DNA from 2 places in the Paenibacillus sp. sptzw28 genome. Region 2 is predicted to be linked to the other one. Evidence: a T-box and tRNA genes for the amino acid it is inferred to sense, from the RefSeq annotation. Region 2 holds a T-box; the other holds one or more tRNA genes.

Region 1 (11,040 bases), 1.6 Mb from region 2:
TTGGGGTAGGGGAGCGTTGTATGCAGGTTGAAGTCAGACCGTAAGGACTGGTGGACGACATACAAGTGAGAATGCCGGTATGAGTAACGAAAAGACAAGTGAGAATCTTGTCCGCCGAAAGCCTAAGGGTTCCTGAGGAAGGCTCGTCCGCTCAGGGTAAGTCGGGACCTAAGGCGAGGCCGAAAGGCGTAGTCGAAGGACAACAGGTTGATATTCCTGTACCACCGTAAGCCGTTATGAGCAATGGGGTGACGCAGAAGGGTAGTGACGCGAGCGGATGGAAGTGCTCGTCCAAGCAGTGAGGCTGGTTGATAGGTAAATCCGTTAACCGATAAAGCTGGGCTGTGATGGGGAGGGAAAATTACAGTACCGAAGGTCATGTGCTCCCGCTGCCGAGAAAAGCCTCTAGCCAGGTGATGGTGCCCGTACCGCAAACCGACACAGGTAGGCGAGCAGAGCATGCTAAGGCGCGCGGAAGAACTCTCGTTAAGGAACTCGGCAAAATGACCCCGTAACTTCGGGAGAAGGGGTGCCTCGGTAGGGTGAATAGCCCGAGGGGGCCGCAGTGAAAAGGCCCAAGCGACTGTTTAGCAAAAACACAGGTCTGTGCGAAGCCGTAAGGCGAAGTATACGGGCTGACGCCTGCCCGGTGCTGGAAGGTTAAGGGGAGTGGTAAGGGGCAACCCGAAGCTATGAACCGAAGCCCCAGTAAACGGCGGCCGTAACTATAACGGTCCTAAGGTAGCGAAATTCCTTGTCAGGTAAATTCTGACCCGCACGAATGGCGTAACGACTTGGGCGCTGTCTCAACGAGAGATCCGGTGAAATTTTAATACCTGTGAAGATGCAGGTTACCCGCGACAAGACGGAAAGACCCCATGGAGCTTTACTGCAGCTTGATATTGGACTTTGGTACGATCTGTACAGGATAGGTGGGAGCCTTGGAAGCCGGAGCGCCAGCTTCGGTGGAGGCATCGTTGGGATACCACCCTGATCGTATCGGAGTTCTAACCTGGTACCGTCATCCGGTACAGGGACCGTGTCAGGTGGGCAGTTTGACTGGGGCGGTCGCCTCCTAAAATGTAACGGAGGCGCCCAAAGGTTCCCTCAGAATGGTTGGAAATCATTCGTAGCGTGCAAAGGCATAAGGGAGCTTGACTGCGAGACCTACAAGTCGAGCAGGGACGAAAGTCGGGCTTAGTGATCCGGTGGTACCGCATGGAAGGGCCATCGCTCAACGGATAAAAGCTACCCTGGGGATAACAGGCTTATCTCCCCCAAGAGTCCACATCGACGGGGAGGTTTGGCACCTCGATGTCGGCTCATCGCATCCTGGGGCTGAAGTAGGTCCCAAGGGTTGGGCTGTTCGCCCATTAAAGCGGTACGCGAGCTGGGTTCAGAACGTCGTGAGACAGTTCGGTCCCTATCTGTCGCGGGCGTAGGAAATTTGAGAGGAGCTGTCCTTAGTACGAGAGGACCGGGATGGACGTACCGCTGGTGTACCAGTTGTTCCGCCAGGAGCACCGCTGGGTAGCCAAGTACGGACGGGATAAGCGCTGAAAGCATCTAAGCGTGAAGCCCCCCTCAAGATGAGATTTCCCAATTCGTAAGACCCCTGGTAGACGACCAGGTTGATAGGTTCGAGGTGGAAGCGCAGCAATGCGTGCAGCTGACGAATACTAATCGGTCGAGGGCTTATCCTAATGTCTCTTCGCCGAGACTGACTAACCAGCTATCAATTGTTTTGCATCATATTCGTATCCAGTTTTCAAGGTGTAAACCTTCATCTAAACTGTAAATATCACCCACAGTGATGTGGGTTTTTTATTGGCTTTTAGCTCAGCTGGTTAGAGCGCACCCCTGATAAGGGTGAGGTCGGTGGTTCGAGTCCACTAAGGCCAACCATTCCCCCAAGGGGCCATAGCTCAGCTGGGAGAGCGCCTGCCTTGCAAGCAGGAGGTCAGCGGTTCGATCCCGCTTGGCTCCACCAAAACGATCGATTTCCTATTCCCTGATAGCTCAGTTGGTAGAGCACTCGACTGTTAATCGAGTTGTCACAGGTTCGAGTCCTGTTCGGGGAGCCATTCATGGAGAGATACCCAAGTGGCTCAAGGGGACCCTCTGCTAAGGGGTTAGACTGCGCAAGTGGTGCGAGGGTTCGAATCCCTCTCTCTCCGTACGATTTTATACCGGTTTTTCCGGCCCGTTGGTCAAGGGGTTAAGACACCTCCCTTTCACGGAGGTAACAGGGGTTCGAATCCCCTACGGGTCATATGAACGCTTAGCTCAGCTGGGAGAGCACTACCTTGACAGGGTAGGGGTCGGCGGTTCGATCCCGTCAGCGTTCACCATTATCGCGGGGTGGAGCAGCTCGGTAGCTCGTCGGGCTCATAACCCGAAGGCCGCAGGTTCAAATCCTGCCCCCGCAACCAATATGTTTTCGGGGCAATCCGATTTATTACTGTGGAGCTGTGGTGTAGAGGCCTAACATGCCTGCCTGTCACGCAGGAGACCGCGGGTTCGAATCCCGTCAGCTCCGCCATTTCACCTCAATAAGTAAAAGTGATCCTAAAGTATATTATGAGCGAGAACCTCGTACATAATACGGGATCGGAAATTTATATGCCGGTGTAGCTCAACTGGTAGAGCAACTGACTTGTAATCAGTAGGTTGGGGGTTCAAGTCCTCTCGCCGGCACCATCTTAACGGATTCACAATGACGAGTTTAGTGGTTCGAAACCTAAGTTCCTCAGTCATTCTTATGAGCCATTAGCTCAGTTGGTAGAGCACCTGACTTTTAATCAGGGTGTCGTAGGTTCGAGTCCTACATGGCTCACTTTGATCATATGCGGTTGTGGTGGAATTGGCAGACACGCTATCTTGAGGGGGTAGTGCCCACCGGGTGTATGGGTTCGAGTCCCATCAACCGCACCATATGTTTTAGCAAGCGGTCATGGCGGAATTGGCAGACGCGCTAGATTCAGGTTCTAGTGGTGTAACAACCGTGGAGGTTCAAGTCCTCTTGACCGCACCAATCTGCGGAAGTGGCTCAGCGGTAGAGCATCGCCTTGCCAAGGCGAGGGTCGCGGGTTCGATTCCCGTCTTCCGCTCCATAATAAATATTGTGCCCTTAGCTCAGCTGGATAGAGCGTTTGACTACGAATCAAAAGGTCAGGAGTTCGAATCTCTTAGGGCACGCCATTACGGGATGTAGCTCAGCTTGGTAGAGCACCTGGTTTGGGACCAGGGGGTCGCATGTTCAAATCGTGTCATCCCGACCATTCATTTCAACTAATCATGTCGATACATAGAATCGATAAGATCATCATTAATAAACAAGGTAATCAAAACCTAAAGTACGTGATTAAAGAAGGCAGGAATACCCTTTGTAAGGGTGACCCTGCTTTCTTTTTTTGCATTTCGGAAGGAAATGAGTGAAATGCATCCTTCTAGTCGGCGCAAGATAATCCATTAATAACCATAGAGAAATCCATGTTTTCGATGAAGAGCAACGGTTAGTCTAATTATAAGAACAGATAAAAGGTAAGAGGAGAAGGGAGGAACGCGTATTGCAGTTTCGAAAATACATGTGGAAATACAAGTATCAATATTTACTGGGTATCGTATTATTGTCTATATCTTCTCTGCTTCAAATGGTGATTCCCCTATTGCTTGAACGTTTCACCGATGAAATTCAGCAGTTGAAGACGACTCCCCGGGCTGTATTGGATGTTGCGATGTGGATCGCCATAATCGGTTTTGTCGTCGCCCTTTTCCGCAGCTTCAGCCGCATTTATATGTTTCGGTTAACCCGAATTCTGGAGCGTAACATTCGAAAAAGCCTGTTTGCGATGCTTCGCTTCTTAAGCTACTCCAGACAATTCGTCAGGCCGCTGATGGATGTGGCAAACGTCTTCAATAACATGCAATCCGGCTTGGCCGGCGTGGAGCGGGTATTTGAGGTTCTCGATGAGCGAGAGGAGCCGGAAGATTCACCGAAAGCCATCGCATAGGAAAACGCAAATGGTCATGTCGTGTTTGAGAATGTGAGCTTTGGATGTGCTTTGTACTGATTCATGGAGAGCATTCAGTTCCTATGCAAACTCGAAGGGACTGGCCCATTACCGCTTCAAGTCCGATGAAAAAACAGCGTGTGAAGAAATTATCAGATCCAAAACGTAAACAGTTACCACAGCCGCCTGAAAAAATGGATTAACCGCTTTAATGGTGTTACAAACAAGTATTGCAACATTATTTAACGTGGTTCCGCTAGTTAAATAGCAAGGAGTATGAAAACACTACATTAAACAAGAAAAATATGTTGGTCAATTCTTGCTTGTTTACTGTGAAGGATACAAACACCAATCTTAGACAAGCATCTTTTTCTTCCTAAAATACTCGAGTGTTCGACGGGAAATTTCCAATTGACTAAAATGCAACAAATAGAACAATTAAGCGTATACACGGTAGCAGCCAGGATAGGGAAAGGTGGAATGTGTAGTGCGTTTTCACAAGATTGTTCTATTACTAGTATTTGTGATTTGTGTAACGGTTCTAAATGGTTGCACTAATAATGACAGCCAGATAGAAGGTGTGGCAGTCAAAGATGAATTTTCAGTAAATAGAGTAAATAATGAAAATAAAATTGAAATATTAGGATTAACGAATGAGATAAGGAAAGTAACTGCAACACAATTACGTCAAATAACGAAGAATATGACATACCAGGAGGTTATAAAAGAATTAGGAAATAGCAAGGACATTGGTTCAGGAAGATATATATTTAGATATGAGTATGAAAATGGCAAATTTTTTGACCTTAATTTTGGAGGTTATGATGGAAAAATAAGCGAACACAGCTATGAAGAGATTCAAAATATTTTAAATGGAGAGTCTGGTTGATTGCATCTGTCAGGTAACGAAAATTCAACTAACCGCCTACTTGATGGGCGGTTTTCTTTTAGATGAAAAACAACAATGAAAGTTAACATAGTCAATGGATAAACAGGGAATTTATTACCGGATGTTCTACAACCAGTTCAGAAATCTGGAAGCCGCTGCAGATTAGATCAAGCCCGCCATGATCCGGCGGGCTTGATGTTCGGTTTAGCGAGAAAGCGTTCGGCGGCCGATCAATAGATCCGATGCTTCCAGCCGCTCAGCTTCGCGACCGCTTCCACATAATAATAGTCGCCGAAGATAAGCGATTTGTCGATGTAAGAGGTTCCGCTTCCAGTTCCGTGAAGGAGAATCGCCTCGTGCTCCGGTTGATCCCAAGTTCCATAGTTTTCGGTTAGTGAACGAAGCATTCGCTCGGCCGCGCCTTTATAGAGCTGTTTCTCTCCGGCAGGCACGATTACTGCCAGATCCAGAAGACCTGACGCGGCGATGGCTGCCGCAGAGCTGTCCCTGGGTTGGCCTTCGAACGACTCAAGCCTAAAGTCCCAATACGGCACATGATCTTCCGGCAGTGCTGCGATAAAGTAATGAGCGATCCGTTTGGCGGTATCCAGGAAGCGTTCATCGCCGGAATTGACGTAAGCATTGGCATAGCCGTACAAGCCCCAAGAGGCTCCCCGGCTCCATGTCGACTCGACGGAAAGGCCTTGACCGCCGAATGACTCGATAAATTCACCTGTCTCCGGGTCGAAGGAAAGGATATGTTTCGTTGAACCGTCATTCCGAATACCGTGCTGCATCGTCGTTTCCGCATGGCGGACGGCGATATGTTTATAGCGGGGATCGCCTGTAATCCGGCTTGCCCAGAAGAGAAGCGATATGTTCACCATGCAATCGATGATGGCCCAGCCGTGCTTGTCGGCATTCCATGCACGGATGAATTGTCCGGCCGGATTGTACCGCGCCGCGAGGAAATTAGCCGCCTCCAAGCCTCTGCGAAGGCCGTCCGCATCGCCCGTGATCGTATGCTTGATGACCGCCGTCGACAGGAATTGAAAGCCGACGTCATGGTGCAGCTCTTCGGTTGGCTTGACGAACCATTCTTCCAGTTCCGCATCTGCATTCCAGGCCGCGTCCATATAGTGTTTATTGCCGGTCATATCGTACATAATCCAGAGAATTCCCGGCCAAAATCCGGTCGTCCAATAATCGGAGCCCATACAGTTATATTTGCCGTCATTCCCGGCGTCATGCGGGTATTTGCCCTGAAGCCGGCCGATCATGCGGTCCACCTTCGGTTCAAGTCTCTTCATTACATCCTGCCAACATATCACGCTCATCTAAAAAGTCACCCTCTCTTATTTATATCATTATAACGTTTCATGTCTCCCGAAAGTGATGGTCGGATATTCGAAAATGTTTTGATTTTGTCAATTCTCATAAAATTGTTGACTTAAAGGAGAATCGCAATTAAGATCAAATTAATCCGCAAGTTACAGATTGGAACGCTTTCCAATACTTCAGTCATCCACTGCTATGCACTTCATTGACGAACCTCAGGCTTTGAAAGTATTTTATTAATACTTGCTCATTCTTACGAACACTCAACTTATTCTCTATTTTGATCCAAATCACGAACAAATTTTTTTCGGCATTTCTGATATCGATTCCATATCGGTTATTAGACCAGGGAGGTGACTCTATCGGAGTGATTGTTTAACCGCTTTCATCATCCTTCATGTGATTGTGAATGAATGGAAAGAGAGGTGATTCGAGAATCATGAATGCCGATCTGCCGGCTATGCCAACCCAAAATCGCGGGAAAAAGCTATTGAAAAAAATTGTACTGCACAGGTATTTGTACTTCATGCTTCTGCCGTGCCTGATTTTCTTCATCGTATTCTCATACATTCCGATGGGAGGCCTGATACTGGCCTTCAAAGAGTATAAATTCAACAAAGGCATCCTTGGAAGCCCGTGGGTAGGGTTCGATTATTTCGTCAGGTTTTTCAATGATTATCAAAGCGGCATGCTCATTAAAAATACACTGATCATAAGCAGCATGAAGCTGTTCCTCGGACTGCCGTTCCCGATTATTTTGGCCTTGATGATCAACGAGGTCCGCAGCCGCTGGTTCAAGAATCTGGCGCAAAGCATATCCTACTTGCCTTATTTTCTCTCCTGGGTCGTTGTTATCGGGATCGTGCAGCGGGTGCTCGCGCCGGATACCGGCTTGCTCAATCAAGCGGTCTCCGCTTTCGGCGGAGATGGAAGCACCTACTATCTTATGGATCCGCATTATTTCTATCAGATTATGTTCGGCAGTAACTTATGGAAAAACATCGGCTGGGACTCTATTATTTATCTGGCCGCAATTGCCGGAGTGAACCCCGATATGTACGAAGCGGCCAAAATGGACGGAGCCGGCAAATGGCGCGAGATCTGGAACATTACGCTCCCCTCGATCCGCCCGACGATCGTTATCCTCTTCATTTTATCGCTTGGAAACATACTTTCGGCGGGGTTCGATCAACTCTACCTGCTTAGGACGCCGGGCAATATGCAGTTAGCCGATATTTTGGACACCTATGTGATTCGTGTAGGCCTGCAGGGCGGCCAATACGGCTATGCGACCGCCGTGGGTATGATGCAGGGCGTCATTGGTTTTCTCTTGGTAATAACCGCCAATCGGCTCGCCCGAAGGTTTTCCGATACGTCAATATGGTAACGATACCAGAAAGAATGCTTCTCGAGGGAAATGGCAATCAATCAAGTCATTTAAAATCGAAAGAGGGATCGGTGTCCAATGCTAAAATTGAAAAAACGTAATTGGTTTCAAATGCTGTCCATTGCGCTAATAACCGCTATTCTGATTGCGGGCTGTTCCAACGCCGCCAACGAACCGAAACCGGGTGATTCCGTATCGGCGAACAAAACCGGAGATTCGTCTGCAAATAAAACGGCGGATAAGCCGGCGACGTGGATCGCCGACAGGACGGTTAAAGGGCTTATCTTCATGGATGCCGACGATTATACGGAAGACATGAACCCTGAAATTCTGGCGAAGATCAAAGAAATGACGGGCATCAATTTTGAAATCCATATGATGACGGCAGAGCATTCGATCGATGGATTGGTCGCCGGACTTGCCGCAGGAGATCTGCCTGACTTTGTCTCTTTTTACCTTAACAACAGCGGACGGCCGGAAATGCCGGTCGTTCTGAAGGCGGCGCGCGAAGGCATGTTCACGGATTTAACCCCGCTGATTAAGGACACGAAGGTTTACAGCAAATATTTGCAGGACGATTATTTGCCTCTCGATACGAAATACGGTGTTATGTTCCGTCCGGAATTTAACGGATCGACTTATTTCGTTCATATGAACATCGCGAGACAAGGGGGCTATGCAACCCGGAAATATGTAGGCGGGCCATACATTCGTAAAGACATTGCCGATGCGCTCAAGATCGACCCTAAAACTATCATGACAAGCGAGCAGCTGTATGAGCTGGCCAAGCAGATCAAAGCAGGGCAATTCAAGGACAGCAACGGCAAAGAGGTATATCCGATCGGTCCGGCTTATTGGGGCGGTAAGGAAGTCGGCGCACTGTATAATGACCTGATGTTCGGGGCGGACGACCAGCATATCCGACAAGATAAAGACGGTAAGCTTAAGCATGAGAGCGAGACGGAATATCCCATCAAGAGAGTGGAATTCGTTCAAAAATTGCTGAAGGAGAAGCTTATCCAGCCGGAATACTACACCATTGACGGAAGCCGAGCAACGGAAGGCGCTCTGAACGGTTCGTGGGCAATTATTCCGGATATGCACAACTATTTGGATTTCAACCGCGATATGCATTATGTACCGATTGGACCGATGAATTCGATCGACGGCGCATATCAGATGAAGGTCGATTATAAATCGGGATATTCCGCTTGGGCGATTCCTTCAACAACGAAGAATCCGGAAGAAATCGTGAAGTTTGCCGATTTCCTGGCAAGCCGCGAAGGCAAGCTGCTGTGGCAGTACGGAATCGAAGGCAGAGACTATACGCTTGACGCCAAGGGCAACCCGATCGCCAAGAAAGAAGTGATCGACCTGAAGCGGAACAATCCCGATGAGGCGAAAAAGCTGGGTTTTGCCGGTGTCGGCAATTACTGGGGAGAGCTTCTCGGCAGCACGGACATCGACAGAATGGCTGATTTCGGCGAGATGGAATACGGCGATGCCGCTCATCCTGATCTGAATGCAGGCGCTCTGAAAATAGCCGATCACTGGGGCTGGGACGCAAAACGGGAAAAGGCAGTCGTGCAGGATGGCTATACGCCGCTTTCTTTCCTCGGCGACTTTGAGAGAGGAACCGATTTGAAGGCTGCGATGGACAATTACAACGACAGCATTATCCGCGCATATTACAGCAAGAATCTCGACGAGGCGAAGAAAATTCTCGACTCGGCATCAAACCAGCTGAAAGCCGCCGGCTTGGATGATTATTTGAAGCTGCTCGAGCAAAAAGACACAGATCCAAAGACAAAACTGAAGTTCTAGCCAATCGATAACGTTGATGTCAGGGAGAGCCGGTTTTATTCATTAGGTTTTAAAACCGGCCCCTTTCAGGAGGTAGAATGGTGGGAAAAGCGTTCTACAAGATGACACCGGGCGAAAAAATCTTCACTGTCGTTAACTACGCTTTGATCGTATTATTATGTTTAACGATTGTGCTGCCCTTCCTGAATATATTGGCGCTTTCATTCAATCTCGGGAAGGATGCGGAACGCGGAGGCATTTTTTTCTGGCCGAGGGCTTGGTCGCTGGAAAATTACCAGGAAGTGTTCTCCTCTTCGAACATAGCGAGCGCCTTCGGAATTTCTATATTCCGCACTGTTGTCGGTACGATTGCTAGCGTCTTTCTCACTGCCATGGCGGCTTACGCTTTGAAAAGCAAAACGCTGCCGGGCGTCCGTTTTTTTACACTGCTCGTTTTTTTCACGATGCTGTTCAGTGGGGGGATTATACCTTATTACATGCTGCTGAAGTCGGTTCATCTGACGAATTCGATTTGGGTCTATGTCATCCCGAGCCTCTACAGTGCCTGGAATATTATCATTATGCGGACCTTTTTCCAGCAAATCCACATTAGTCTGGAGGAATCCGCACGAATTGACGGCTATAACGATTTCTCAATCTTCATGCACGTGATCATGCCGCTTAGTCGGCCGGTAATTGCCGTTATTGCGCTGTTTAATGCGGTTAATCATTGGAATGACTGGTTTACGGGAGCGTTCTTCGTCCGGGAAAGCAAGCTGCGTCCGCTTTCAACACTCCTTCAGGAGATGCTTACGAAGGCCGAAGCGCTGCGCAGCACGCTGGAGCAGGCGGCAGGCTCGAAATACGACATGATCGATAAAATCCAGGTTACCGGAAATTCACTCAAGATGGCAACGATTATTATTGTGGTCGCGCCGATCATTGTGCTGTATCCTTTTATTCAGAAATATTTTGCCAAGGGCGTCATGATTGGTTCAATTAAAGAATAGTATTCGGCCAAGGGAAGGTATGAATTATAGGGATTGGGATGAGGATAATGGCAGTAAAGATAAAAGACGTTGCCAAGAAGGCGGGCGTTTCGGTCACAACCGTCTCCAGAGTGTTGAACGGCGAGAAATACGTTAAGGACGATTTGAAGCTGCGGGTGAATAGGGCAATCGAGGAGCTTGGTTATGTTCCAAGCCAAATCGCAAGAAGTCTTGTGAGCAGGAAAACGAATCTGATCGGCGTTATCGTGCCGGATATCACTTCCAACTTCTACTCGACGATCCTCAGCAGCATCGAAGAGACGGCCAGCTCGAACGGTTATAACCTGCTTGTTTGCAACATCAGTGAAGACATTGACAAGGAATTTAAATACTTGACGATCTTCAAAGAAATGCGAGTCGAGGGAATCGTCATCATGCATGAAAAAATAAACGAGGAAATCCGCACTTTTATTAATAAATTGAACGTTCCAGTCATCTTCTCGAGCGTTAAGCCGATGGATCAGGAGTTCATCTCCGTCATTATCGACGATTATCAGGCCGCCTATGAAGCGACAGAGCATTTAATCGGTTTGGGGCACGAGAGGATCGGGTTTATCGGCG
Region 2 (11,040 bases):
CAACCTGCCGGATGAGGCTGTTAAGCCTCGACACGATCCAGCGGTCAAGCTTGCCCCCGGATACCCGGTGCGGCTGCGTCTCTGGATCATAACCGTCGATCGAAGCGTACAGCGCGAAGAAAGCATGCGTATTGACGATCGTATCGATCACCTTCGACTTGGCCTCGCCTACGATTCCCCGCGAGAAACGCTTACTGTTCCACGGCGCGCTATCGGAGAGCAAAGCCCAGCGGAATGCGTCTGTTCCGTATTCGTTAATGATCTCCCAGGGATCGATGACATTCCCTTTGGATTTGGACATTTTCTGTCCGTTCTCATCCAGAATGTGCCCGGTGGAGATGACTGCTTTATACGGCGCTTTGCCGTTGTAAAGCGTCGATACGGCCAACAGGCTGAAGAACCAGCCGCGCGTCTGGTCAACCCCTTCGCAGATGATGTCCGCAGGATATTGAGATGCAAACTTCTCCTCGTTCTCAAAAGGATAATGATGCTGTGCGAACGGCATCGAGCCGCTGTCGAACCACACGTCGATCACCTCGGAAGTACGCGTCATCACGCCGCCTTCGCAGTGTCGACAGTTCAGCTTCACTTCATCGACATATGGCTTGTGAAGCTCAATATCGGGCGAGACCGGTGCGGTCGCGCGGGCGACCAGATCAGCCCTGCTGCCCGGCGAATGCTGTCCGCCGCAGCTATCGCACACCCATACGTTCAGCGGCGTTCCCCAGTAACGGTTGCGGCTGATATTCCAATCCACCAATTCTTCCAGGAACTTGCCGAACCGGCCTTCCCTTATATGCCCCGGATACCAATCGACGCTGTTGTTATTGGCGATAAGCTGTTCCTTCACTGCCGTCGTCTCGATGAACCAGCTCTCCGTCGCGTAGTAGATGAGCGGTGATTTGCAGCGCCAGCAGAACGGGTAGCTATGCTCGTAGCGTTCCTTTGAGAACAGGAGCGAACGTTCGCTGAGCATTTTTACAATATCGATATCGCAATCTTTCACGAATCGCCCTGCCAGGTCGCTGACCGCTTCGACGTAGCGGCCGGCATTATCGACGACATTCAAGAAGCTGACGCCGTTAAGACGGGCCACCTTGTAGTCATCTTCGCCATGTGCCGGCGCGATGTGAACGATACCTGTACCGCTTGTGTCGCTGACGAAATCCCCAGGGATGACAAAGTGCCCGTTATCGACCGGAACATAGGGGAACGGCGGTTCATAACTCAGCCCGACAAGCTCCTGGCCTTTCAGCGTCGATTCGATTTCATAATCGTCCTTCATCACGCTTTCCACAAGACCGGCGGCAACAATGTACAGCTGCCCGTCTTTCTTGACGCGTACATAGTCAAGCTGCGGATTAACCGCAAGCGCAACATTCGCAGGCAGCGTCCACGGCGTGGTCGTCCAGGCAAGCATAAACGCGCCGTCAGCGAGCTTGAACTTTACCGTAGCGCTTAAGTCTTTGACATCCTCGTAGCCCTGAGCCACTTCGTGCGAGCTGAGCGTCGTCTGGCAGCAAGGGCAGTACGGGCTAACGCGGTGGCCGCGATAAAGTAAGCCTTTACCATGAATCGTCGATAAAATTTGCCACACGCTCTCGATATAATTATTGTCAAGCGTTATATAGGGATCATCCATATTGGTCCAGTAGGCGATAGCTTCCGTCAATTCCCGCCACTGGCGTTCGTACTCGAATACGCTGTCCTTGCACTTCTTAACAAATGCTTCGACGCCGTACTTCTCAATCTCCTGTTTGCCGGAAATGCCAAGCTGCTTCTCCACGCCCAGCTCAACGGGCAAACCGTGCGTATCCCAGCCCGCTTTGCGGACGACGCGGTATCCGGACATTGTCTTATACCGGCATATAAAGTCTTTGATGACGCGGCCGAGAACGTGCCCGATATGCGGCGCTCCATTTGCCGTCGGCGGCCCTTCGTAGAAGACGAAATTCGCCTTCCCGGCGCGATTTTCTATCGATTTCTCAAACGTATTTTCCTCTTTCCATTTGGCCAGTACACGCAAATCGCGGCTTCGGGCCCGCTCTTTCACATCGACGCGCTGCATTGCAGCCACCTCCTTATGATTTAAAAAACAAAAAAAGCCCCGTCCCAATAAAGGGACGAGGGCATGCTCGCGTTACCACCCTTGTTCCATACATAATGATGCGGCGGACGCACCTGTAAATACAGGCTGTACCACTGCGCCATCCTGCATGGCACCTTAGTCACGGACAGTCAATATCCGCGTTCCGGGTAACGGTGGACTTCCGGCAGCGCTTAGTCGCCATCGATACGCCTCTCATAGAGATTGCCCGATTACTCCGGCTCTCTAATACTGCCGCATCCATGCCCTTTCGGCACCGCTTCTCGGAGAGGATATTCCGACATTGTCCGCACACCGGCTTTCAGCAAATCGCCGGCTCTCTGTGGTACTGACACATGACGTACTCGTTCTCGTCAACGAAGTTAATCAATGATTAATACATTTATACGCGATTGCGTGTTAATTGTCAAACGAAAGGGCGGTAAATCAAGAGCCGCGCGAAATCTCGCTGGCCAATCTTTCTCCGCCTTCGAGGGAGTCCCAGCCGTCGTGGCTGAGCAAATCAAGCTGCGCTTCCACCAACGACCGGAACCGGGCGCGGTAAATCGAAGCCTGCTTCTTGAGCTCCTCCACCTCCAGCGCAACCTTCCGCGACTTTGAGAGCGCCTCGTTGATAATGCGGTCGGCATTCTTCTCGGCTTCCTTGACGATGAGCTGCGCTTCTTTCTTGGCGTTGGTCTTCACTTCGTCGGCAGCTTCCTGCGCGACTATGATCGTCTTGCTCAGCGTTTCTTCGATGTTGGTGAAGTGATTCAGCTTCTCCTGAAGCGAGAGCGCCTGATTTTGCATTTCTTTATTCTCGCGAATAAGCGCTTCATAATCCTTGATGACCTGATCCAGGAATTCGTTCACTTCATCTTCATCGTATCCGCGAAGACGTCTGCCAAATTCTTTGTTATGTATGTCCAATGGCGTAAGCGGCATTGGCGCACCTCCCAAGAGTATGAAAATTCATAGCCGGTAAGTTAAAGATTATATGTAAGATTCGACAGATCGGGTCAAAATCCTGCAAACCGTCAGACAAATTTGCCGATTTTGACCCGCACTCTCCCTTTCTTGGTAACACCCTCGACAGCGAGCACCTTAAAGCGGCCGAGCCCCTGCATCGAAACGACGTCCCCGTCCTTAAGCAAAGCGGACGGATCTTCCTCCGCCTTCCAATTGACGCGGCATTTTCCCGCTCGTATCGGGTCTACTATTTTCGACCGGCTGATACGGTAAACATCGCTGGCAATGCCGTCCAGACGCAAAGAAGCCACCGATAAGTTCTGCTCCTCCAGTTCCGGAGCCGCTATCTGCAGCCCCGTTAGAGGGATAATGTCCGTCAGGACATGAACCCGGTGGACTTGACGCAAATGAACATTCACATAATCGGCGATTTCATCGACTACGAGACAATGGCAAAACTGTTCATGCACCTGCAGATCGCCAATCCGGTCCCTTTTGATCCCGAGTCCCAGCAATGCTCCCAAATAATCTCCGTGATCGAGCTCCAAATGTCCCTGCGTTCCGCCGCTTATCTCAATGAGCGAAATGCCTTCAGCCTCGTCATCCAGCACTCGGTAATCCGGTGCGACGATTGCCCGCCTCCGCTCGGCCCCGTCATAACCGCCGAACAGTTTAAGCTGTACTTCAGGACGGCGGTTTGCGAGAGCGGTTAAAATATCGGCTTGACGCGGATCAAGAAAGTCAGTCCGTTTTAACTCATGGGCGTAAGCCGCCCGTTCAATCCATTCGGACGCCCGGTCGACGAACGGCCGCTCGTCGGGATGAAAATGAACATAAAGATCCGGCTTCATCATCCGAAAAGCATGTTAAGGATCGCAATGATCCCGAGTGCCACGAACCGCAGCGCAAATAATGCAACGATGGGAGATATATCAAGCATGCCGCCGATTGGCGGGATAATCCGTCTGAAAGGCGTCAAATAAGGTTCTACGAGTTTACCCAGCCATTCGCCGATAAAGCTTTCGCGTGCGCTAGGGAGCCACGAGAGCAGAATATAACCGATAATCATAAAATTGTAAATATTGTAAAGCGTCATAACAAAACTGTCGATCGTCAACTCAAGGTCACCTCATCTTTTTGTAGTCGTTCTCATCAGCCAGAATATCCGTTATCGTACCTTGAATTTCAACCGTATCCGGCGTGCACAGAAAAATATTCGGCCCAAGCTTCGAGATGCTGCCGTTTAAAGCATAAACCGTCCCGCTCAAAAAGTCGACTATCCGTACAGCCAGATCCGTTCTCACGCGCTGCAGGTTAACTACAACAGACCGGCGCGAGCGCAAATGATCGGCGATTTCCTGCGCTTCATCATACGAACGCGGTTCGTTTAGAATAACGCGAACGTTTTTCTGCGAATGGATGCTGACGACATTGCTGCCCTTCGTGGTTTGTTTACGTGCTTCGAACGAAGAAGTTTCAACCTCTTGCTCCTCATTGTGGTCGATTCTTTCGCGTTGAACGATTTCCTCTTCCTCCTGCAGGCCAAGAAAGTTCATAAACTTAGTCATTACGCTCATTGTTCATTCCTCCCAACTAGTATGGTGCCCAATCTCAGCCATGTGGCGCCTTCCTCCACGGCTACTTCAAAATCGCCCGACATGCCCATAGATAACCCGTTCACCGGCTGCCGAAGCACTGCCTTGGCATTAAGCTCGTCCCTGAGCTCGCGCAGCCCGCGGAAAACCGGCCGCGACTGCTCCGCTTCCCCACCCAGCGGTGCCATAGTCATAAGACCGACAGGCTCGATATGCGGTAAGTCGGCAAGTTCCCTTGCGAATTCGGTTAACCGCTCAGGCGCAAGCCCGTGCTTGCTCTCTTCGCCGGAGACGTTCACTTGAATGAAGCACGGGACCACTATGCCAAGCTGCTGGGCCCGCCGTTCGATGGCTTGAGCAAGCGAAGACCTGTCCAGTGAGTGAATGTATGTAAACTTTCCGATGACGTCCTTGACTTTATTCGTTTGAAGCGATCCGATGAAATGCCATTTTACCTCACTCGAAGCGGCCTTGGTATCGCCGCCTTCGGCATGGCTGCCGCTGATTGCGTTCCACTTGGCTTCCGCGTCCTGCCAGCGGTTCTCGCCGAGATGGACGAGCCCGTGCCGAAGAACGTCTGCCGTCTGCTGGAGGCCGACATATTTGGTCACAGCGATCAGCTCTATATCTTCACGTCTTCTGCCGCTCCGCAGGCACGCTTCGCTCAGACGGCGTTCCACCGTTTGTATCCTGTCCGACAAAGTCATGCGTGCGCTCCACCTCTTCCTATGCCGATCCAACTGACCATTCTGCCGGTTGCTCCGCCTTCCGCACGATGCGAGAAGAAGAGTTCCGTAGAACAACCGGTGCACCACTCTGACATTTCGATATTGATCGGCAAAATTCCTGCTTTTATCATAATCTGTCGGTTCAATTCTTTCAAGTTAATCCGCGCTTTGCCGTTTGCCGTCGGTTTAATGACTGATTCTACAGGTACGCCGTCTCCCCGGAGCGTTCGCTCCAGCTGAGCCTGAAGGGGCCGGGCGCGTTCCAGCACAATGCCGTCGACTTCATAGCAGCAGAGGCCGATGGAAGGTCCGATTGCCGCCCTTATATTTCTCATGCTGCAATTGTACTGCTCCTTCATGGCCTCGGCCGTAAGCCGTGCAATCTCCATAACCGTGCCTTTCCATCCGGCATGAGCCAGCGCAACAACACCGCACACGGGATCGAAAAAATACAGCGGAACGCAGTCGGCATAAAAAGACGTGAGCAGTACGTCTTTCTCGTTCGTCATGAGTGCATCAGCCTCCGCTATAGCCGATTCACGGGATTCCCTGCCTTTGCCGCGATCCGCGGCGGTTACACGGTATACACGGGTGCCATGCACCTGCTCGGCGCAAGTCCAGGCGTCGAAGGGCCAAGCCAGAGCTTCAGCCAGCAACTTGCGGTTGGCTACAACGTTTCCTGCATCGTCCCCGACATGCAGCCCGCAGTTAAGCGAGGTCCAGGGTTCGGCGCTTGTCCCGCCCAGCCGGCTTGTAAAGCCTGCGCTTAAACCGCCGTAGCCCTCCATCCACCGGGGCAATAAAAAAAGCGAAGGTCCCTTCGCTGTCTCCATACGTTCAAAAGGTTCCATCCGATATTCACCTCGCAACCAGTTTACCACAGGAACGTTCAACCGCGCGAGCGGAGTTCCCCGCCCGCGCGGCTTGCGTCTTTTCCCGGGAACCCGTTACCGCGCCTGCACGTCTTCCTCTTCGTTGCGGAGCAGCTTTGTGTCATCGATTCGCACCAGAACGACATCCGTTCCGATTTTCACGATATTGCGCCATGGAATCACGACATCCGTCCCCCCGCCGAACAAACCGAAAAACTTCGTGTAGTTGGGTACCACAATCGAGTCGATCCGCCCTTGACGCAAGTCAAGCTCGAGATCACTTACCTGGCCGAGCTTGCGGCCGTCCACGATATTAATGACATCCTTCGTTTGGAAATCCGAAATTTTCACTTCACCGCTCACCACGTTTCCGCAAGGGTTTTCGTCCACTCGCCTTTAATACTACTATATGTTCGCAATGGGCAAAATGTCCTCCCTGCTGCGAAAAAGTGGCCGGGGCGGGTAATGCCGCCACACCGGCCGATATAAGCGATTCAGACTTAGTTACGTCTTGCCGCGTCTTCTGCTCTGCATCTCTATACTACGAAAAGAAAAACGGCGCATCGCGCGCCGTTTCACGTTTTCACATGCTTTTGCATTTGTTGGATGGCCGATTTCTCCAGCCTTGAAACCTGTGCTTGCGAGATGCCGATTTCATCGGCGACCTCCATCTGTGTTTTTCCTTCAAAAAAACGCATCGAGAGGATCATCTTTTCCCGGTCGTTTAATTTATGCATCGCTTCTCGCAGCGCAATCTCTTCGATCCACGATACATCTTTGTTTTTGTCGTCGCTAATCTGGTCCATCACATAGATGGGGTCTCCCCCGTCGTGATAAATCGGTTCGAACAATGATACCGGGTCCTGAATGGCATCGAGCGCAAACACGACGTCCTCTCTCGGTACGTTTAACGCCTCGGAAATTTCAAAAATAGTCGGCTCCCTCGAATTTTGATTGGTCAAGCTGTCGCGTACCTGGAGCGCCTTATAGGCGATATCGCGCAAGCTGCGCGAAACGCGAATCGGATTATTGTCCCGCAGATAGCGGCGGATCTCACCGATAATCATCGGTACGGCATACGTGGAAAACTTCACGTTTTGACTGAGGTCGAAATTGTCGATTGCCTTCATAAGGCCGATACAGCCGACCTGGAACAGATCGTCGACGAACTCCCCGCGGTTGTTAAACCGCTGAATGACACTGAGCACCAGCCTCAGGTTGCCATTGACCAATTTCTCTCTTGCTGACCATTCATTCTGCGTTTGTAATGCCGTGAAGAGCTCGCGCATCTCGACATTGGTCAGAACAGGCAGTTTCGCGGTATCCACTCCACAAATCTCGACTTTGTTTCGGGTCAACGTGATTACCTCCCAAGGAGAAACATTAATGTACAGTATCTCCTCGGACCCCCAATTTATTCCCTCTGAAAAAACGGCTGTTCCGCCGGTTTAGAGGCGAAAAAGCCGCTCTTTTAAAGGATATTATCGACACTCGCCAAATTATACATCGAATAAAAATTTCTTTCTTTCGTCAAGTAAGTAAGTATTATCCATTTCACCTATACCATTTTATTAAACTCCTTGCGGAGGCGTTTTATAATGCGCTTCTCCAGCCTGGAGATGTATGATTGCGAGATGCCGAGCAAATCGGCCACATCCTTCTGCGTCTTCTCCTCGCCGTCGGCCAGACCGAACCTCAGCTCCATGATGATTCGCTCCCGTTCCGTCAGCTTATCGAGCGCTTTGTGCAGCAGTTTACGGTCGACCTGTTCCTCGATATTCCGGTAAATCGTGTCATTCTCGGTACCGAGCACATCCGAGAGCAGCAGCTCATTGCCGTCCCAGTCGATGTTAAGCGGCTCATCGAACGACACCTCGGTCCTTGTCTTACTGTTGCGCCGCAAATACATCAGTATTTCATTCTCGATACAGCGGGATGCATAGGTTGCAAGCTTTATTTTCTTCTCCGGATCGAATGTATTTACCGCTTTAATGAGTCCAATGGCTCCGATTGAAACTAAATCCTCGATATGGATACCCGTATTCTCAAACTTCCTTGCAATATAAACGACAAGCCTCAGATTGCGCTCGATTAGCATGGCGCGTATTGCGGAGTCGCCCGAAGGCAGCTTCTCGAGCAAATATTCCTCTTCTTCACGCGTGAGTGGAGGGGGCAGCGCCTCACTTCCGCCGATATAATAAATTTCCTCGCTTTTTAATCCGAATAAAAACAAAAGACGATAATAATATAACTGCAGGGTCAGTTTCCATTTGACGAGCATGCTGTTCCATCCTTCCTCGAAGAACTTTGAATTGGATCGATCGTATCGCTTCTATTTTGCAGCAACGACGGATGGATAATTGCCTGATAGGCCCCATCTGCGACTAATTTGCCGGCATCCAAGCCGATCAGCACTTTTCGTGTTTCGAATGTTTCGCCTTCCCTCTTCACATAGACGACATCCGGCTTCATAGCAAGCATAAACTGAGCCCCGCGGTTAATCCCGCGATAGGGCACAAGCCGCAGCCGGTCCTGCCACACAAACTCTTCATCGTTCATATTAAGCAGCAGTTTGTCGACCTCCGCATCCCTGATCCGGTTGATCCATGAAGGCGGCAGCACATCCTCCCAAATGGAAGCCTCCATTACCATCACCGGTGTACGGGTCAGCGGTTCATACAGTTGGTTGCCGGTGTCGATAAGTCCAATACACGATCTCTGGCTGTCTCCTATTGTGACTCTAACCTCCGCAAGATGACTGCGAACAAGATCTCCTTCCTTACGCTGAGTCACGATTGAGCGGAAAATATAAAAACCGACGCATACGACGCTAAATACAAACACAATCCCCAATTTGAGCTGAAAATGGCCGTTTACAAATGAGTTCCAAACCGGTGCCGAGCCGCTCATCAATAAATAGTGAAGCCCGAACACAGCGCCCGCTGCAGCAAAGTTCACTCCATAGAAAGCCCCGATATGCCGCAGAAAATGCTGCACGCTTCCAAATCCGAATGCCATAAGCAGCATCACGATCGATAAAGCGAATTTAATAATGATTGTAAACATAAACGATAATGGGGGGAAAAGGATCATAACGGCGTATAGTGAACCAATTAACGCCGCCAGCAGCACCCGCCACCATTTTGCGCGAAAGCCCCGCACCCAGGCTGTCATGAGCAATGTTGAACCGTCAATTAGCAGGTTAATCATGAAATAGACATCGATATAGACAACATCCAGCGCGTTCACCTTCCTGCCGCACTTCCCGGTTGCAGCCTATTCCCTCATGCCTTGCTGAGTTCCTCGGCTTGTGTGTCTAGTATATTTAAATCCTATTACAATGTCTGTCTAAACATGCCGTCAGCAGCGATCTTTTTTTGTCGATGTCTCGGGGGTGACAAGCGGTATTATCTCGGAAAAACGCAAAAAAACCGCTTCCCTCGAAGAGGGATAGCGGTCGGGTTCAGCCCGGATTTAACGGTCGTTATTACGTCGGTTACGAAGGAATGCCGGAATATCAAGCTGATCGCTCGATACCGTATTGCCAAATGGCTTCGGACCAGGCGCAGCTGCCTGACGTGCCTCTCCCGCCGCTTCGGCAGGCTGGCCGGCCGGCGTACGGCGTACCGCCTGGCTGCTGCGGTGCTCAAAACCGGTCGCAATAACCGTTACTTTGATTTCTTCCTTAAGGTTCTCGTCGATGCTGGCTCCGAAGATCATATTCACTTCCGGATCGGAGGCGGAAATAACGATTTCCGCCGCTTCATTCACTTCATACAGCGACAGGTTGGACCCACCGGTTATGTTCATAATGATTCCGCGCGCACCGTCGATCGAAGTCTCCAGAAGAGGACTTTGGATTGCTTTGCGGGCAGCTTCTGCCGCACGATTCTCCCCGGTTGCCGCGCCGATTCCCATAAGCGCCGAACCGCGCTCGGTCATAATGGTCTTAACGTCGGCGAAGTCGAGGTTGATAAGCCCAGGGACCGCGATAAGATCCGAAATGCCCTGAACAGCCTGCTTCAATACGTTATCCGCTTCGCGGAAGGCTTCGAGCATCGGCGTTTTTTTGTCGACGATCTCAAGCAGCCGGTCATTCGGGATGACGATTAATGTATCGACTTTTTCTTTGAGCGCTTCAATGCCAAGCTCGGCTTGTCCTGACCGTTTGCGTCCTTCGAAGGTGAACGGGCGGGTAACGACGCCCACAGTCAAGGCTCCGCACTCGCGGGCGATCTCGGCTATAACCGGAGCCGCGCCCGTGCCCGTACCGCCTCCCATACCGGCAGTAACGAAAACCATGTCTGCTCCTTTGAGCGTGTTCATGACCGATTCGCGGGACTCTTCAGCGGCTTTCTTCCCAACCTCGGGGTTCGCCCCGGCTCCAAGGCCGCGGGTGAGCTTGTCGCCAATTTGCAGCTTTTGCTCGGATCTCGCCATGTGAAGCGCTTGAGCGTCCGTATTCACCGTAATAAATTCCACGCCTCTGACACCATTTTCGATCATCCGGTTAACGGCATTACTGCCGCCCCCGCCAACGCCGATGACCTTTATTTGGGCCAGCTGCTCCATTTCAAAATCGAATTCCAACATTCTGTTATATCCCCCGATCAAATGAATTCGCTAAACATGTTTTTCAATCTTTCGAACAGTCCTGGTTTATCGGATGAAGGCGCTCCGGCTTTGCGGCTTGCGCTCTTCTTGGGAGCAGGAATTAACCGATTCCTCATGTGCTTGGAAACGTATTGTATCATTCCAACGCCGCTTGTGAAAGACGGGTCTTTAACGCC

What was found. The T-box of region 2 lies ahead of ileS (isoleucine--tRNA ligase). A T-box ahead of a tRNA ligase gene usually reads a tRNA of that ligase, here a tRNA-Ile.
Region 1: it encodes a tRNA-Ile, which carries the amino acid that the T-box ahead of ileS (isoleucine--tRNA ligase) is inferred to sense. The anticodon was not compared.

What each region holds. Positions count from the first base shown of each region.
Region 1 covers NZ_CP080545.1:2,700,122-2,711,161, forward strand. The annotation lists rRNA gene KZ483_RS11995 (23S ribosomal RNA) at 1-1,703, shown strand, start outside; tRNA gene KZ483_RS12000 (tRNA-Ile) at 1,829-1,905, shown strand; tRNA gene KZ483_RS12005 (tRNA-Ala) at 1,915-1,990, shown strand; tRNA gene KZ483_RS12010 (tRNA-Asn) at 2,009-2,084, shown strand; tRNA gene KZ483_RS12015 (tRNA-Ser) at 2,090-2,177, shown strand; tRNA gene KZ483_RS12020 (tRNA-Glu) at 2,201-2,272, shown strand; tRNA gene KZ483_RS12025 (tRNA-Val) at 2,276-2,351, shown strand; tRNA gene KZ483_RS12030 (tRNA-Met) at 2,356-2,432, shown strand; tRNA gene KZ483_RS12035 (tRNA-Asp) at 2,466-2,542, shown strand; tRNA gene KZ483_RS12040 (tRNA-Thr) at 2,625-2,700, shown strand; tRNA gene KZ483_RS12045 (tRNA-Lys) at 2,764-2,836, shown strand; tRNA gene KZ483_RS12050 (tRNA-Leu) at 2,849-2,934, shown strand; tRNA gene KZ483_RS12055 (tRNA-Leu) at 2,948-3,034, shown strand; tRNA gene KZ483_RS12060 (tRNA-Gly) at 3,039-3,113, shown strand; tRNA gene KZ483_RS12065 (tRNA-Arg) at 3,125-3,201, shown strand; tRNA gene KZ483_RS12070 (tRNA-Pro) at 3,205-3,281, shown strand; gene KZ483_RS12075 (6TM ABC transporter family protein) at 3,570-4,013, shown strand; partial or broken gene KZ483_RS12080 (IS1595 family transposase) at 4,057-4,349, shown strand; gene KZ483_RS12085 (hypothetical protein) at 4,501-4,902, shown strand; gene KZ483_RS12090 (glycoside hydrolase family 88 protein) at 5,133-6,239, opposite strand; gene KZ483_RS12095 (ABC transporter permease) at 6,680-7,627, shown strand; gene KZ483_RS12100 (extracellular solute-binding protein) at 7,706-9,451, shown strand; gene KZ483_RS12105 (carbohydrate ABC transporter permease) at 9,529-10,440, shown strand; gene KZ483_RS12110 (LacI family DNA-binding transcriptional regulator) at 10,488-11,040, shown strand, end outside.
Region 2 covers NZ_CP080545.1:4,282,609-4,293,648, forward strand. The annotation lists gene ileS (isoleucine--tRNA ligase) at 1-2,068, opposite strand, end outside; T-box leader at 2,117-2,473, opposite strand; gene KZ483_RS19710 (DivIVA domain-containing protein) at 2,534-3,031, opposite strand; gene KZ483_RS19715 (YlmH family RNA-binding protein) at 3,124-3,906, opposite strand; gene KZ483_RS19720 (YggT family protein) at 3,906-4,151, opposite strand; gene KZ483_RS19725 (cell division protein SepF) at 4,180-4,632, opposite strand; gene KZ483_RS19730 (YggS family pyridoxal phosphate-dependent enzyme) at 4,629-5,357, opposite strand; gene pgeF (peptidoglycan editing factor PgeF) at 5,354-6,229, opposite strand; gene KZ483_RS19740 (YlmC/YmxH family sporulation protein) at 6,326-6,601, opposite strand; gene sigG (RNA polymerase sporulation sigma factor SigG) at 6,826-7,608, opposite strand; gene sigE (RNA polymerase sporulation sigma factor SigE) at 7,809-8,531, opposite strand; gene spoIIGA (sigma-E processing peptidase SpoIIGA) at 8,510-9,499, opposite strand; gene ftsZ (cell division protein FtsZ) at 9,725-10,843, opposite strand; gene ftsA (cell division protein FtsA) at 10,861-11,040, opposite strand, start outside.